Regions from separate parts of the Paenibacillus sp. FSL H8-0104 genome, predicted to be linked through region 3. Evidence: riboswitches for the same ligand, from Rfam matches in the RefSeq annotation. Region 3 holds a riboswitch; each other region holds the start of a gene.

Region 1 (3,212 bases), 3.5 Mb from region 3:
AGTGGAAAAGTGGAATGGACACCTAAGGTCCGTTATGGATATCTGGATCAGCACACGAAGCTTACGCCAGGCAAAACCATTCGTGACGTGCTTAAGGATGCATTCCTTCCGTTGCTTGAATTGGAAAAAGAAATGATGAATATTACGGACCAGATGGCAGATGCAGATCCAGATAAGCTGGAGCAGTTGCTGGAAGAGATGGGCGATATTCAGGAACAACTGGAACAGGGCGATTTTTATCTGATTGACGTAAAAGTGGAAGAGATGGCCAATGGTCTTGGTTTATCCGCAATTGGTCTTGATCGAGATGTCGCAGCTCTAAGTGGTGGACAACGTACCAAGGTGCTTCTTGCCAAGCTTCTGCTCGAGAAACCTACAGCTCTTTTACTGGATGAGCCGACCAACTATCTGGATGTAGAGCACATTGAATGGCTGTCACGTTACCTGAAGGACTACCCACACGCGTTTCTCTTAATCTCCCATGACACGGAATTCATGAATGAAGTCGTAAATGTCATTTATCATTTGGAATTTGCCAAATTAACGAGATATGCAGCGAACTATAACAAGTTCCTCGAGATGGCTGATATGAATAAAGCCCAGCATATTGATGCATACGAGAAGCAGCAAGAGTACATCAAGAAGCAGGAAGATTTCATTCAGCGTAACAAGGCACGTGCTTCAACTTCAGGTCGAGCGAAGAGCCGGGAGAAACAGCTGGACAGAATTGAACGTATTGATCGTCCAGATGAAGCAGCTAAACCAACGTTCAAATTCAAGGATGCCCGTGCGAGCAGCAAAACGGTCTTTGAGGGCATTGATTTTGAAATTGGATATACGTATCCTTTGCTGCCTAAGATGACAATGACAATTGAACGTGGTGAGAAAATTGCCATCGTAGGTTGTAATGGTGTGGGTAAATCGACGCTGTTGAAAACCATCCTGGGAAAAATATCTCCACTCAGTGGAAAGACTTTCTTGGGAGATTATCTCGAAACGGCCTATTTTGAGCAGGAAGTCCGTGCTGGAAATATCACGCCGATTGAGGATGTCTGGAATGAGTTTTCACATTTGACCCAGAATGAAGTCCGGGGTCATCTCGCTCGCTGTGGGTTGAAAAATGAGCACATTACCCGTCCGCTTAACATGCTGAGTGGTGGAGAACAAGCGAAGGTTCGTTTATGCAAACTCTTGATGCGTGAAAGCAACTGGATTCTATTCGATGAGCCGACGAACCATCTGGATGTAACGGCCAAAGCTGAGTTGCAGCGTGCGTTGCAAGAATTCAAGGGAACAGTGATACTTGTATCTCATGAACCTGATTTCTACGAGGGTTGGGTCACCAAAACATGGAATGTCGAAGAATGGTCTGAGAAAAACTAGACGATTCAAGCAACGTTCAGCAGAAATGAACGGTGACAAAAAAATCCGTCTATGGTAATATAGGCTACAACTTCATATGAACACTAGGGGGGCCGCACGATGCGGCTGAGATGGAAGAATGCGATTCCGGACCCTTTGCACCTGATCTGGATCATACCAGCGTAGGGAAGTGGCGAGCGCGTTTCAGTGAATGACGTGAGCAAACGGCAATCGAAAGAATTCAACCGTCTTGCTTAGTAAATTGAAACATGCAGTTGCGTGTATAACGTTATGGCTATAAGGTCTATAGCTTTATTGCACGAAATGAACTGTATGTATCAGTCAGTCATCTGGTCCTATAATTAATACGCAGCCACTCCCCTACGGGAGTGGCTTTTTTGTGTTTTCATAGCATTCACGTATGGAAGGAGATGAAAAGTACGGTAATTTCTCATGAACGTGTACACGGATCATTTGAACTGCATGTTGTATCTACGGGTGTAGGGAATCAAGCATCTTTTGTAAAAGCTGCAAAGGACGTTTGGCCATGGGTGGACTACATCCATATACGAGAGAAACAACTCTCGTGGCAACAAAAGATCGGTTGGGCTGAAAGTCTGCGTGGTGTTGGCGTTCCATCTTGTCGCATCGTTATCAATGGTTCAGAACTGCCACCACAGAATGACATCTATGGCGGTGTACATTGGGGGCAAGAGGCTATACGTAACTACAACCCTGCTGTTATAAGCAATGTCCAGCGAATTCGTCTGGGTGTATCTGTTCATTCAATCGATGAGGCAAAAATCGCTGAAGAACGGGGAGCCGATTACCTTTTCTTCGGGCATGTCTACTCAACCAACAGTAAGCCTGATCTTGAACCAAGAGGATTATATGCTCTGGCTGAAGTGTGCTCTGGTGTCTCCATTCCTGTCATGGCGATTGGGGGCATCGAACCGGGAAACATTCACGCTATTCTTTCTGCAGGCGCACAGGGAGTCGCTGTGATCTCGAATGTGTGGGCGAGCGATTCCCCGGATCGGGCTGCTGCATTATTAAGGCAGGCTATCGTTGCTACAGAAAGTCTGAGCCGCTGAATCAAGGAGATGAGATGATGAAAGAGATCATTACTGCTAGACCGGATAAAATTCATGCAGAAACGATTATTGTAGGCGGAGGCGTTGTTGGATGTGCCATTGCGTATGAACTTGCTTCCCGTGGACAGGATGTGCTGTTACTGGAGCGTTCGGCGATTGCAGGAGGGACTTCTTGCGCAGCGGCTGGGATGCTGGCAGCAGACAGTGAGGATTTTGCTCATCCTTTGATGGCTAAGCTCGCCAGGCAGAGTAGACAGTTACTTATCGAGCAACAGGAGCTAATGGCTACACTCAGTGAGGTAGAGACTGGCCTGCAACGCCAGGGATTCCTAACTCCTTTTCGTTCATACAGTGAATTAAGTAGCTATAAGAACAATCGGAAGTCTGCGTTGTCTGCTTCTGCTGATGAGGTGTGGTGGGACCGTTCCGTTGTGCAACAGGAGGCATCATGGCTTAACAGAGATACGTATGGAGCCTACTACAGACCTTACGAGAGTGAGATTCTTCCTGTCCATCTAACGAAGGCATATGCTGAATCCGCTCAAGCATTGGGAGCACGGGTTATGGAGGACATACAGGATATACGTGTGCAAGCAAACGAACACGGTGTGCAGGGGATCACCACATCGATCGGTGAGATGAAATGCAAACATGTCATTATAGCGGCTGGATTACAGAGTGAAGAGTTGATGAGACATGTGAATCTGAGCTTGCCTGTGTGGTCGGTAAAAGGTGAAATAGCCGCCGTTCAGTTCT
Region 2 (3,212 bases), 250 kb from region 3:
TATCTTAATGTAATATATCTTTATCGTATGTTCCAATATAGTCAAAGTCAATTGATTGAGGGCATTTGTTACGCAATTGTTATATAGTTCTTAAGATATATGGGTAACATTACCTTAGTGTGTAAATTACAGGGGATTAAGTCTTATAAAAAGGGAAAATTTACACGTTGGCCTATTTTGATTTTGGCTCTTTTTGGTTTACAGATGAGACCGTTTCTCATATAATTTATGTAACCAAGTTTCATGTGATGAAACATGAGGAGGGCATTATGCCATGGAAGATCGCAAGTTAACCGTCCGGGCTGTGGAACGGGCGCTGGATATATTATTATGTTTTACCACACGCAGTGATCTGGGACTCACCGAAATTGCCAGCCAGATCGGCCTGCACAAAAGTACAGTCCACCGTTTGATGGCTACGCTGGAGGATCGAGGGTTCGTGATCCGCGATGCAGCAACAGAGAAGTACCGACTTGGCATCCGAATCTGGGAGCTGTCAGCTCATATGTCCCGCAGTGATGATCCCGCTATTCTGCTGTTGCCTGCGATGGAGCGACTGAGAGATCGATTGGGGGAGACCGTGAGTCTGTACCTGCGTGATGGGAGTGAACGGATTCGTATTCAGGCGGTGCAAAGTGATCAGGCGATCCGCCGAGTTGCTCCCGTTGGTGTTAGACTCCCGCTGTCTGTGGGGGCTTCCAGCAAAGTCCTGATGGCGTTTGCCACGGACGAGGATCGTGAAGAACTGATGAACGGGCCGGAATGGCCGGTGTTTATTGATCCCGCGGTGTATTTGGCGCAGATGGGAGATATCCGGGATAACGGATATGCGACGAGTTATGAGGAACGTGAGCCGGGAGCTGCCGCGGTATCGGTACCGATTATGGATCGCAGAGGCAATATTGCAGCCGCACTCTCGGTCTCAGGGCCTGTCAGCCGACTCTCACAGGAGACATTGCATGAATACGCACCTGTGTTGAAGGATGCTGCTACGCAAATGGGGCTCATGTTATCCTGATGTTGAGGTAAGTTTTTTCTCCAATAGAGTTTGATCATTTGGAATATAAAGGTTGTTTTTATGTTCCGGTTGCGCTACTCTGTAATGGACGGCCCAACGGGGCCAGCTTCATTGAATATGAACAGCGGCTTATGTAAGCCGCAACTTATTAACGTTACTGGGGGAGTCCGAATTGTCCGGACTGAGACGGAATCGCATGAGATTCCGGACCCTTTGCACCTGATCTGGATCATACCAGCGTAGGGAAGTAATCGGCGATATGACCACAACCACCACATGATGTGACCCTTGTAGGGCTCCGTTAAGGAGCTGCATAAAGGTGCATTATTGGTGATGGACATAAAAGTCGGTTCCTTCGGGGACCGGCTTTTTTATATACAGGGAACGGGCGATATAGCGCATACTCCATCGACTTCTTTTTCAATACCTGCGAAAGTGGGCTTGGATGAGGAGGGAAGTCACCATAGATCCATGATCTGTGCTGCCTTCCGGTCTGTTGTGAACTGTACATAAATTATGTCTCCCCTGGTCTGGTGTAGGATCGCTCTTTCTTCTCTGCATTGCGCATGATTTGGGACAGGTACGTAAGTGAGCTAATGACTATTCCAACCAAACAAGCGACGAACACTGAGGAGGAGACAAGCGAACATGAGTACAGGAAATCAAATGGGACAACAAGCGATGGAACGGGAACATAACGATCAGCAGGTGGAAAAGGAAACAAGCGCGGCCGGACGGGTTCAGCCTTTTCCGGGCAGCCGCAAAGTCTACATTCAGGGCTCACGGCCGGACATTGCTGTACCGGAACGTGAGATAGCCCTTCATGACACGAATACTCCCCAAGGGGTGGAGCATAACGAACCGCTGCGTGTCTATGATACGAGCGGCCCCATGACCGATCCCGCATTTCATGCGGATATCCGCGCAGGTTTGCCAGCCCTGCGCACCCGCTGGATCACAGAGCGTGGCGATGTTGAAGCTTATCAGGGTCGTACGGTTAAACCGGAGGATAACGGACTGAAGCCCGGAGGGAAGAGAGCTGGCGCTGAAGAGTACCCCGGATTACGAGGCAAACCGCTGCGGGCACAGCCAGGACGTTGTGTGACTCAGATGCATTACGCGAGGCAGGGAGTCATTACGGCAGAGATGGAATTCGCCGCCATTCGTGAAGGCGTGGAACCGGAATTTGTAAGGCAGGAGCTGGCGAGTGGACGGGCCATCCTGCCGTCCAACATCAATCACCCGGAGAGTGAGCCGATGTTGATTGGTCGTCATTTTCATGTGAAGATCAATGCCAATATAGGCAACTCTTCTGTATCTTCCTCCATCGAGGAAGAGGTGGAGAAGATGACTTGGGCGGTACGCTGGGGATCGGATACCGTGATGGATCTATCCACAGGCAAAAACATCCATACCACCCGGGAATGGATCATCCGTAATTCACCTGTGCCGATTGGTACGGTGCCGCTGTATCAGGCGCTGGAGAAGGTGAATGGCGAAGCGGAAGCGCTGACCTGGGAGTTGTACCGTGACACACTCATTGAGCAGGCAGAGCAGGGCGTGGACTACTTTACGATTCATGCAGGTGTACTGCTGCGTTATATCCCCATGACCGCCAAGCGAATGACAGGCATTGTGTCTCGGGGCGGTTCCATTATGGCAGCATGGTGTCTGGCGCATCATCAGGAGAATTTTTTGTATACCCATTTTGAAGAAATCTGTGAGATTATGAAAAGGTATGATGTAGCGTTTTCGCTGGGAGATGGACTTCGTCCAGGCAGTATCTACGATGCCAATGACGAGGCTCAGATGGCGGAACTGGCTACGCTCGGGGAACTGACGCAGATTGCGTGGAAGCACGATGTGCAGGTGATGATCGAAGGTCCTGGGCATGTGCCGATGCATAAGATCAAGGAGAATGTGGACTTGCAGATGGAGATCTGTAAAGAGGCACCGTTCTATACGTTGGGGCCGCTGACGACCGACATTGCCCCGGGTTACGATCACATCACATCCGCCATTGGTGCGGCCATGATTGGCTGGTTCGGCACGTCGATGCTCTGTTATGTTACGCCAAAAGAACATTTGGGCCTTCCCAATAAGGATGATGTGCGGGAAGGGGTTATAGCCTACAAGATCGCAGCTCATGCCGCCGATCTGGCGAAGGGACATCCACGTGCCCAGCGCCGCGATG
Region 3 (3,212 bases):
GCTTCCAGAAGATCTGATGACGTTTCGCACCAGCCATGCGCATATAGTTCATCATCGCCGCGTCAGTACGGGTCAAGCCATCCATGGCCGCCACTGCAACGGGGAAGAAGCAGACCAGAATGATCGTAATCAGCTTGGGCAGTAGCCCGAATCCGAACCAGATTAACAGGAGCGGCGCGAGCGCGATGGTCGGAATATTTTGACTAAGAATAAGTAAAGGATACAGGGCTGACTTGAGAAAAGGGACTAAATGTAGCACCATCGCAATCAGTAATCCAACCGCTGTTCCAGCGGCGAATCCAATCAGCGTTAACTGAATGGTTGCGGAAGCGTGCATGCCAAGCCGTTCGGCCTGGGTTGCCGCTTCGCGGGCGATGTCGGACGGTGCAGGCAGCATCCATTTCTCAATATGGAAGAGGGAGACGGCTCCCTGCCATATCGCTATAAAGAGAATAACCGCCACAATGGGCGGCCATACACTTTTGAAATAGGCAGGCATTAGCGATACTTCTCCGTCAGGGTATCCATGCTGAAGCCGGTAGGGCTATGGGCGATTTTGATCTGGGAGATGATGCTTGGGCTGCCAGCCTCCACGAGTACCTCGTGCATTTTACGGACAACTTCCAGCAGTTCCTCTAGTTCCCCCTCCATCGTGGTGTCGAGCGCGTTCACCTGATATTTCAGGCCGGATTGCTGAATAACTTCAATGGCGCGATCAACGTAAGGATAAGAGTTCTCGCCATTTGGCGTTTTCGGGATAACCTGAATACTAAGTAGTGTGCTTGCCATGAGAGATCACGGCTCCTTTCGTGATATATAAAATGAACTAATGACTGTTACACTTGCCACTTCGACGACAGAATAACCTTCCAATCGCTGTTATCCCCAGATTTTTTTGATTCCCTTTCTCTAAAGGGAAAATCCGGTGATAAAGGCGACCGCTTCGCTTTTTCACGTTATTTCTGTCCTCTCCGTCCTCGTGTAAAATTTAAGTTCGTTTTATATGAGAAATTTTATTGGGGTAAAAACTCGTTTGTATATGCTTTGCTCACATCGATCTGTTCATCAAGCAGTTTTTTGCTAAACATCCAGTCGGTGTAGTTCTGCCACACTTCCTGTTTTTGCTCACCCCAGCGCGGGGCGTCATCCGTGTATTTCGGACTGAGCCATTTCTGGCTTGCCAGTACGAGGTCTTTGTCCAGATCCGGTACGGCCTTGATCAGAATGTTTGCTGCGTCTTCGGGATGATCAATTGCGTATTGATACCCTTCGGAGGTGGCTTTCAGGAATGCTTTCACCAACTCAGGGTCGTTTTGGATCGTCTGCTCGTTTGTTACGAGGACAGGCGTGTAGTAATCCAATGCATCTGAATAATCCTTCACATATAACATGTCGATGGGCTCCCCGCGCAGTTCGGCTTCAATACCCGTCCAGGCGTAGAAAATCCATGCAAAATCAATGTCCCGTTTTACTGCGGTGAAAAAGTCGGCGTCACCCATATTAATGTTTTTGACTTTGGATACATCGGCTCCGTCGCCTTCCATAATGGATTGCATCACGGCTTCTTCGACTGGGGAACCCCAACCGCCATAGGTTTTACCTTCAAAATCTTTCGGTGACTTGATATTCCGATCCGCCGGAGCAGCGAACCCGGATGTATTATGCTGAATAACTGCTGCGATGGAGACGAGTGGAACACCCTGTGTGCGGGCTTGAGTTACACTCTCCTGATAACTTACGCCAAAAGGTACTTCATTGGAGGCAACCATTGTATCTGCGCCACCGGCACCTGGTTGTACAATCTCCACGTTCAAGCCTTCGGCTTTATAAAAACCTTGATCTACAGCTGCATACAGGCCTGTATGATTCGTATTTGGTGTCCAGTCGAGCACCACTTTAATATCTTTCAGGGCGGCAGTGTCACCTTCGTTGCTGCTTTCCGCATTAGTGTTGTTGTTCTGTTCTGCCGGGGCAGCTTCTTTACCGCCACATGCGGCTACAGTCACCATAAGCACGCACAAGAGCAACAATCCCATCGTTTTACGCCATTTCATCTGTGGTTCTCTCCTTCGGTATGTCCGGCCGATTGGCACGGGGTACTCCTTGGCTTCATATCCAATCATCTTGCATAAATCGACAGATTTATACCAGTTGAGATCCGGATGACGTTATTTTTGAATAAGTAAAACGTCCATCGATGTCATTCAAGGAAGCCAGACTGCGCTTAGCGGCAGTTTTTCTTGCAATATCAGGAAGGTGATGCTTCCAAACTTATACTTTCTGATAGTAACAAAAAAAGCGCCCCGTATTCCGGGACGCGTGCAGGCGTTAGAGAGGTGGCGTTCAGCCATAGGGCTGTGCCATTTCGATATACTCCGATTCCTACGCTGGCATGATCCAGATCAGGTCTAAGGGTTAGTATCTTGGTGGGATACACTCTCAGCCGGCCAATTCCGACTCCCCTGGGAAACTATGAAGTTACGGGCATTACTAGGTGTAATTATAGGCCAGAGGGTAGGACCTGTCCAGTCATGAACTGGATAGGGACACGTATAAGTTATAAACAGGCCGTTATACATATGTATAACAGCCTGTTTGGATGTGTTATTTTCAATAATTATCGTGGGGAATCATATAAGGCAATCTGACTGAGTGCAAAAGCATCGGATTTTGGGTCATAACCTACCTGTTTCTGAGTGGTTTCCAGATTTAATCGTTTAAACCGATTATTCGAGATCCCATGCAGTATGGTGAAGGGTTCCAGATCGGTAGTTGTAATTGCTTTGAACATCAAATCACACAAGTCAGCCGGACTAATATACGCGCTCATATCCCTTGCCTCCAGCACGGGTCCGTCCGGTTGAAAATCATCATATGCACCTATACGTATTGCTACACTTTGTAAACCTTCGGTATACGCAAAATAGGAAGCGAGCGATTCTCCAAAACATTTGCTAACCCCGTACAAATTCCGTGGGCGTGTCGGCATGTCCGGATAGACCTGAGCATCAATGGGATACCCCTCGATCGTCTGTGCACTGCTTGCCAGAATGACTCTTCGTACACTTTGGTCCTTGGCTGCACGGAATACATTAAATGTGCCTTTGATATTGATGTCCAACAACGATTCATAAAATCCGGCATGCGGGGAAGGATCTCCCGCCAGATGTACAACCACATCCATGCCTTCGCAAGCATGCTGACAGGCTTCG
Region 4 (3,212 bases), 3.2 Mb from region 3:
GCACCATTCAAGTCACTGGTGTATACGGCGGACGTTATAACGGATTCCCGCTCGGTGACATCATGCAGCGAAACGTGAATATCCGTTCCGGACAAGCTCCGGTCATTCACTACATGCCATACATGTACGAGTTGGTTACGTCTGGCAAAGTGGACCCTGGGGACATTGTTACGCACGTCATTCCGCTCAGCGAGGCCAAGCGGGGCTATGAAGTGTTCGATACAAAAACGGACGATTGCATTAAAGTCATCTTAAAGCCTTAAATATGAATTGATACATGGGAGGACAATCTGAATGGATTCCACATACGCTTTGCATGAGATGCTCGAGGTGCATGAAATAGCTGCGTTCAAGACGGTTTGCATGACAAAATCCAAGACCATGCAAGCTCTGGTAACCGACCCGGAGCTCAAGCAAATTTTGCAACAAGATGCGACATTATCACAACAGCAGCTTCAGGAGCTCGGTGGAGTGCTGTCTAAAGCGACTGTATAGGAGATAAAAAAATGAACCCAATATTAGAACACATGACTGGTCTTAATACGCTGACCGATGACGTGATCGCAATGGATTTTTTGATGAACGCCAAGAGCGGTGTCAGAAACTACGCCATGGCTGTGACCGAATGTGCCACCCCCGAAATCAAACAAATTTTGATGAAACAGCTCGATGAAGCCATAGACTCTCATGAAAAGATATCAAATTACATGGTGCAGCATGGCTTATACCACCCTTACCATATTGCAGAGCAAATTCAGCTCGATCTGAAAAATATTCAGACTGCTATGAACATTCCGTCCTGACACCCTTTTTGATTTTAGCTAGAGACTTCAGTGAACAAAATGTTCCTGTGTCAAGAATTTCAACAATAAAAAAGGCGGATACACTCCGCCCTTTTTTTGGCATCGTCACGAAACACGCATATACAAGCGTTCCTTTACTTAAATCTACTTATTTTTCATCCTGAGACTGTTTATGGACGCTGCTCGCTAATTGAATTAACTATTAGTGAACTCAAGGCTCCAACCTCCATGACATCTCCCAAAAATCAAGCTCAAAGCGACTGCACATCACGAAAATATCTTCCATCCGTTGGTACGTTCCCTCGCTACAGCCTTCTAATAGCTTATCCGTTAACGTCACTAGGGATTGATTGTTGCTGTTGTATTCAGAGGAAGCATATCCTGTGATCCACTCTCCATAAAAAGGATGATCAGCTGCACCTGGCTTTTGAGCAAGGACTTGACCAATCTCCGCATAGCTCCATGAGCAGGCCAGAATGGATACAAGTACTTCTGCTATGCCACCCGCATGGGAAATAGAGAGCATATAGTTAGTATAGGCTGCATTTTTCAGTGCAGGTTTTACCTGGAACACATGATCCTCTGTAATTCCTAATCGCTCCATATAAGAACGATGAATTTTCATTTCACCATTCAGGATGTTATCTACGTTTTTACTAAAAAACTGCATCAATTTGGGGTCGTGCGACTTGACGATACCTAGTGCAAATACACGGGCATAATCGAACAGGTACAAGTAGTCTTGCAGCAAATAATAACGAAATTGTTCAACCGGTAAGGAACCATCTCCGATTCCTTTAACAAAGGGATGCTCGAGACATTCCTTCCACACGGGCTGTGCTGCCTGATATAGTCTCTCTGAAATAGTCAACATGTGTTCCTCCAATTCATAATGTACGTATTAAAAACAAAAAAACGAAACATCCATAGGATGTTTCGCAGACAAATACACTAAAACAAGGGGGTTCGCATGAGCTACCCAAGTACAGTGTTTCATCGTTGCATCCCTACGTTGGCATTATCCAAGTCAGGTAAGGTCGGTTTAACACCCTCTCAGCCGGTTAAGGCTCCCTCGCAAACGGTTGTATGTAGTTGATTACTTTCTTATTCCCATAAAAGAAAAAATAACATCCATTTAGTATATCAAGGGCTGTTAAATATAGTCAAGGCAGATTGTATCGCCCCTCATCACCTTTGGTGACGTATGTAAACGATGAAAACCATCACAACAATGGTTGAGTTTTAGCCACTGTTATGATGTTTTCTATTCTTGCAACTACTGCCGATGGTTTAATGTCCGAGTTTGTTCTTTCCGACAAAAGTGAGTATTCCGTACTGGGAAGTGTTTCTCCAGCTCTCATTGGTCGTATCATTCCACTTGGCTACGCTCTGCTTACCTCCGCCCTGGTTGTCGTTAATTTGAAGCTCGAAACCGAGAACATTTCCTGTTTTGGGCGTCAGTGAATGTAACTGGATTCGGGCTTCTACGAGATATCCTTTATTTGTTTTCTTCACAGCACTTACAAGGCGTCCAGGTGAGGCACCCCCTGCAAAGGTTCCTACATTGTCTGCACTGATTCTGAACTGGGCATCATCATATTGAAAATACGGTGTGCGCTGGTGATTCTCGTCCAGGAAAATCTCAACCGAATCCTGATCCCATGGGTTGATGCTATCTGTGATGATGTTTGGATCAGTGACGTCGATCAGCAGGTATAGATATTCACCTGACCACATTGCGCGAGCCACTGCCTCTGCACCTTCGCTTTGGTTCAACCGGTTTACTTCAATCGGTGCAGCCTTATTCCATGATGTGTCTTTCTTCCCATCAATCTGAACAATCCCTTGTACAGCTTGTGCAGATTTGGGCATAGGGGCAAGCTGAATCACGCCGTATTTGCTTGTATCCTGTTCCTGAGATTGTGTTCGATCATTCCAGTACAGTGGATTATAAGGTTGTGTCCCACTTGAACCGCCATCAGTCACACGGATATCCAATCCGGCTTCATATTCTGATCCGACTTGGATACCACCCCACGGAATGGACAATTCAACCTGATATCCGGCTTTGGTCTCGCGTACACGATATGAACGCTTCTCCACGCCCTCAGCTTTGCCCGACCGCTTAATGATTACATGTCGGTCATCTACTTCATATGAAGTGGTCTTGCCATTATTGAGATCAACAAAGATATCTACTTTGTCATTCACATCTGCCTTCGCATCCTGAACATCCACGAGGATATACAGGTTACTATGATCCCATAAGGTGCGGAAACTGGCTGATCCCGCAGAGTCACCCTTCAGTGGAGTAGACACCGCTTTGTTCCAGAGCGGATCTTGTGACTGTTTTTTGATATCCGGTTTACCCGAAAGTGAGACGGCTCTCTGTGTCAACACAGGCAAGCT

The links. Region 3 has a riboswitch for thiamine pyrophosphate ahead of NST38_RS02385 (ABC transporter substrate-binding protein). Riboswitches for the same ligand answer to the same signal wherever they lie in the genome.
Region 1: it holds a riboswitch for thiamine pyrophosphate, as region 3 does, so the genes downstream of both, NST38_RS17750 (thiamine phosphate synthase) here and NST38_RS02385 (ABC transporter substrate-binding protein) in region 3, are expected to answer to the same signal.
Region 2: it holds a riboswitch for thiamine pyrophosphate, as region 3 does, so the genes downstream of both, thiC (phosphomethylpyrimidine synthase ThiC) here and NST38_RS02385 (ABC transporter substrate-binding protein) in region 3, are expected to answer to the same signal.
Region 4: it holds a riboswitch for thiamine pyrophosphate, as region 3 does, so the genes downstream of both, tenA (thiaminase II) here and NST38_RS02385 (ABC transporter substrate-binding protein) in region 3, are expected to answer to the same signal.

What each region holds. Positions count from the first base shown of each region.
Region 1 covers NZ_JBBOTC010000001.1:3,996,029-3,999,240, reverse strand. The annotation lists gene NST38_RS17755 (ABC-F family ATP-binding cassette domain-containing protein) at 1-1,383, shown strand, start outside; TPP riboswitch at 1,459-1,568, shown strand; gene NST38_RS17750 (thiamine phosphate synthase) at 1,794-2,456, shown strand; gene thiO (glycine oxidase ThiO) at 2,474-3,212, shown strand, end outside.
Region 2 covers NZ_JBBOTC010000001.1:750,039-753,250, forward strand. The annotation lists gene NST38_RS03495 (IclR family transcriptional regulator) at 275-1,018, shown strand; TPP riboswitch at 1,168-1,281, shown strand; gene thiC (phosphomethylpyrimidine synthase ThiC) at 1,700-3,212, shown strand, end outside.
Region 3 covers NZ_JBBOTC010000001.1:498,585-501,796, forward strand. The annotation lists gene NST38_RS02375 (ABC transporter permease) at 1-499, opposite strand, end outside; gene NST38_RS02380 (thiamine-binding protein) at 499-789, opposite strand; gene NST38_RS02385 (ABC transporter substrate-binding protein) at 1,014-2,054, opposite strand; TPP riboswitch at 2,362-2,474, opposite strand; gene NST38_RS02390 (NAD-dependent epimerase/dehydratase family protein) at 2,618-3,212, opposite strand, start outside.
Region 4 covers NZ_JBBOTC010000001.1:3,648,749-3,651,960, reverse strand. The annotation lists gene NST38_RS16195 (zinc-dependent alcohol dehydrogenase) at 1-263, shown strand, start outside; gene NST38_RS16190 (hypothetical protein) at 295-495, shown strand; gene NST38_RS16185 (spore coat protein) at 507-803, shown strand; gene tenA (thiaminase II) at 1,015-1,677, opposite strand; TPP riboswitch at 1,790-1,887, opposite strand; gene NST38_RS16175 (endo-1,4-beta-xylanase) at 2,094-3,212, opposite strand, start outside.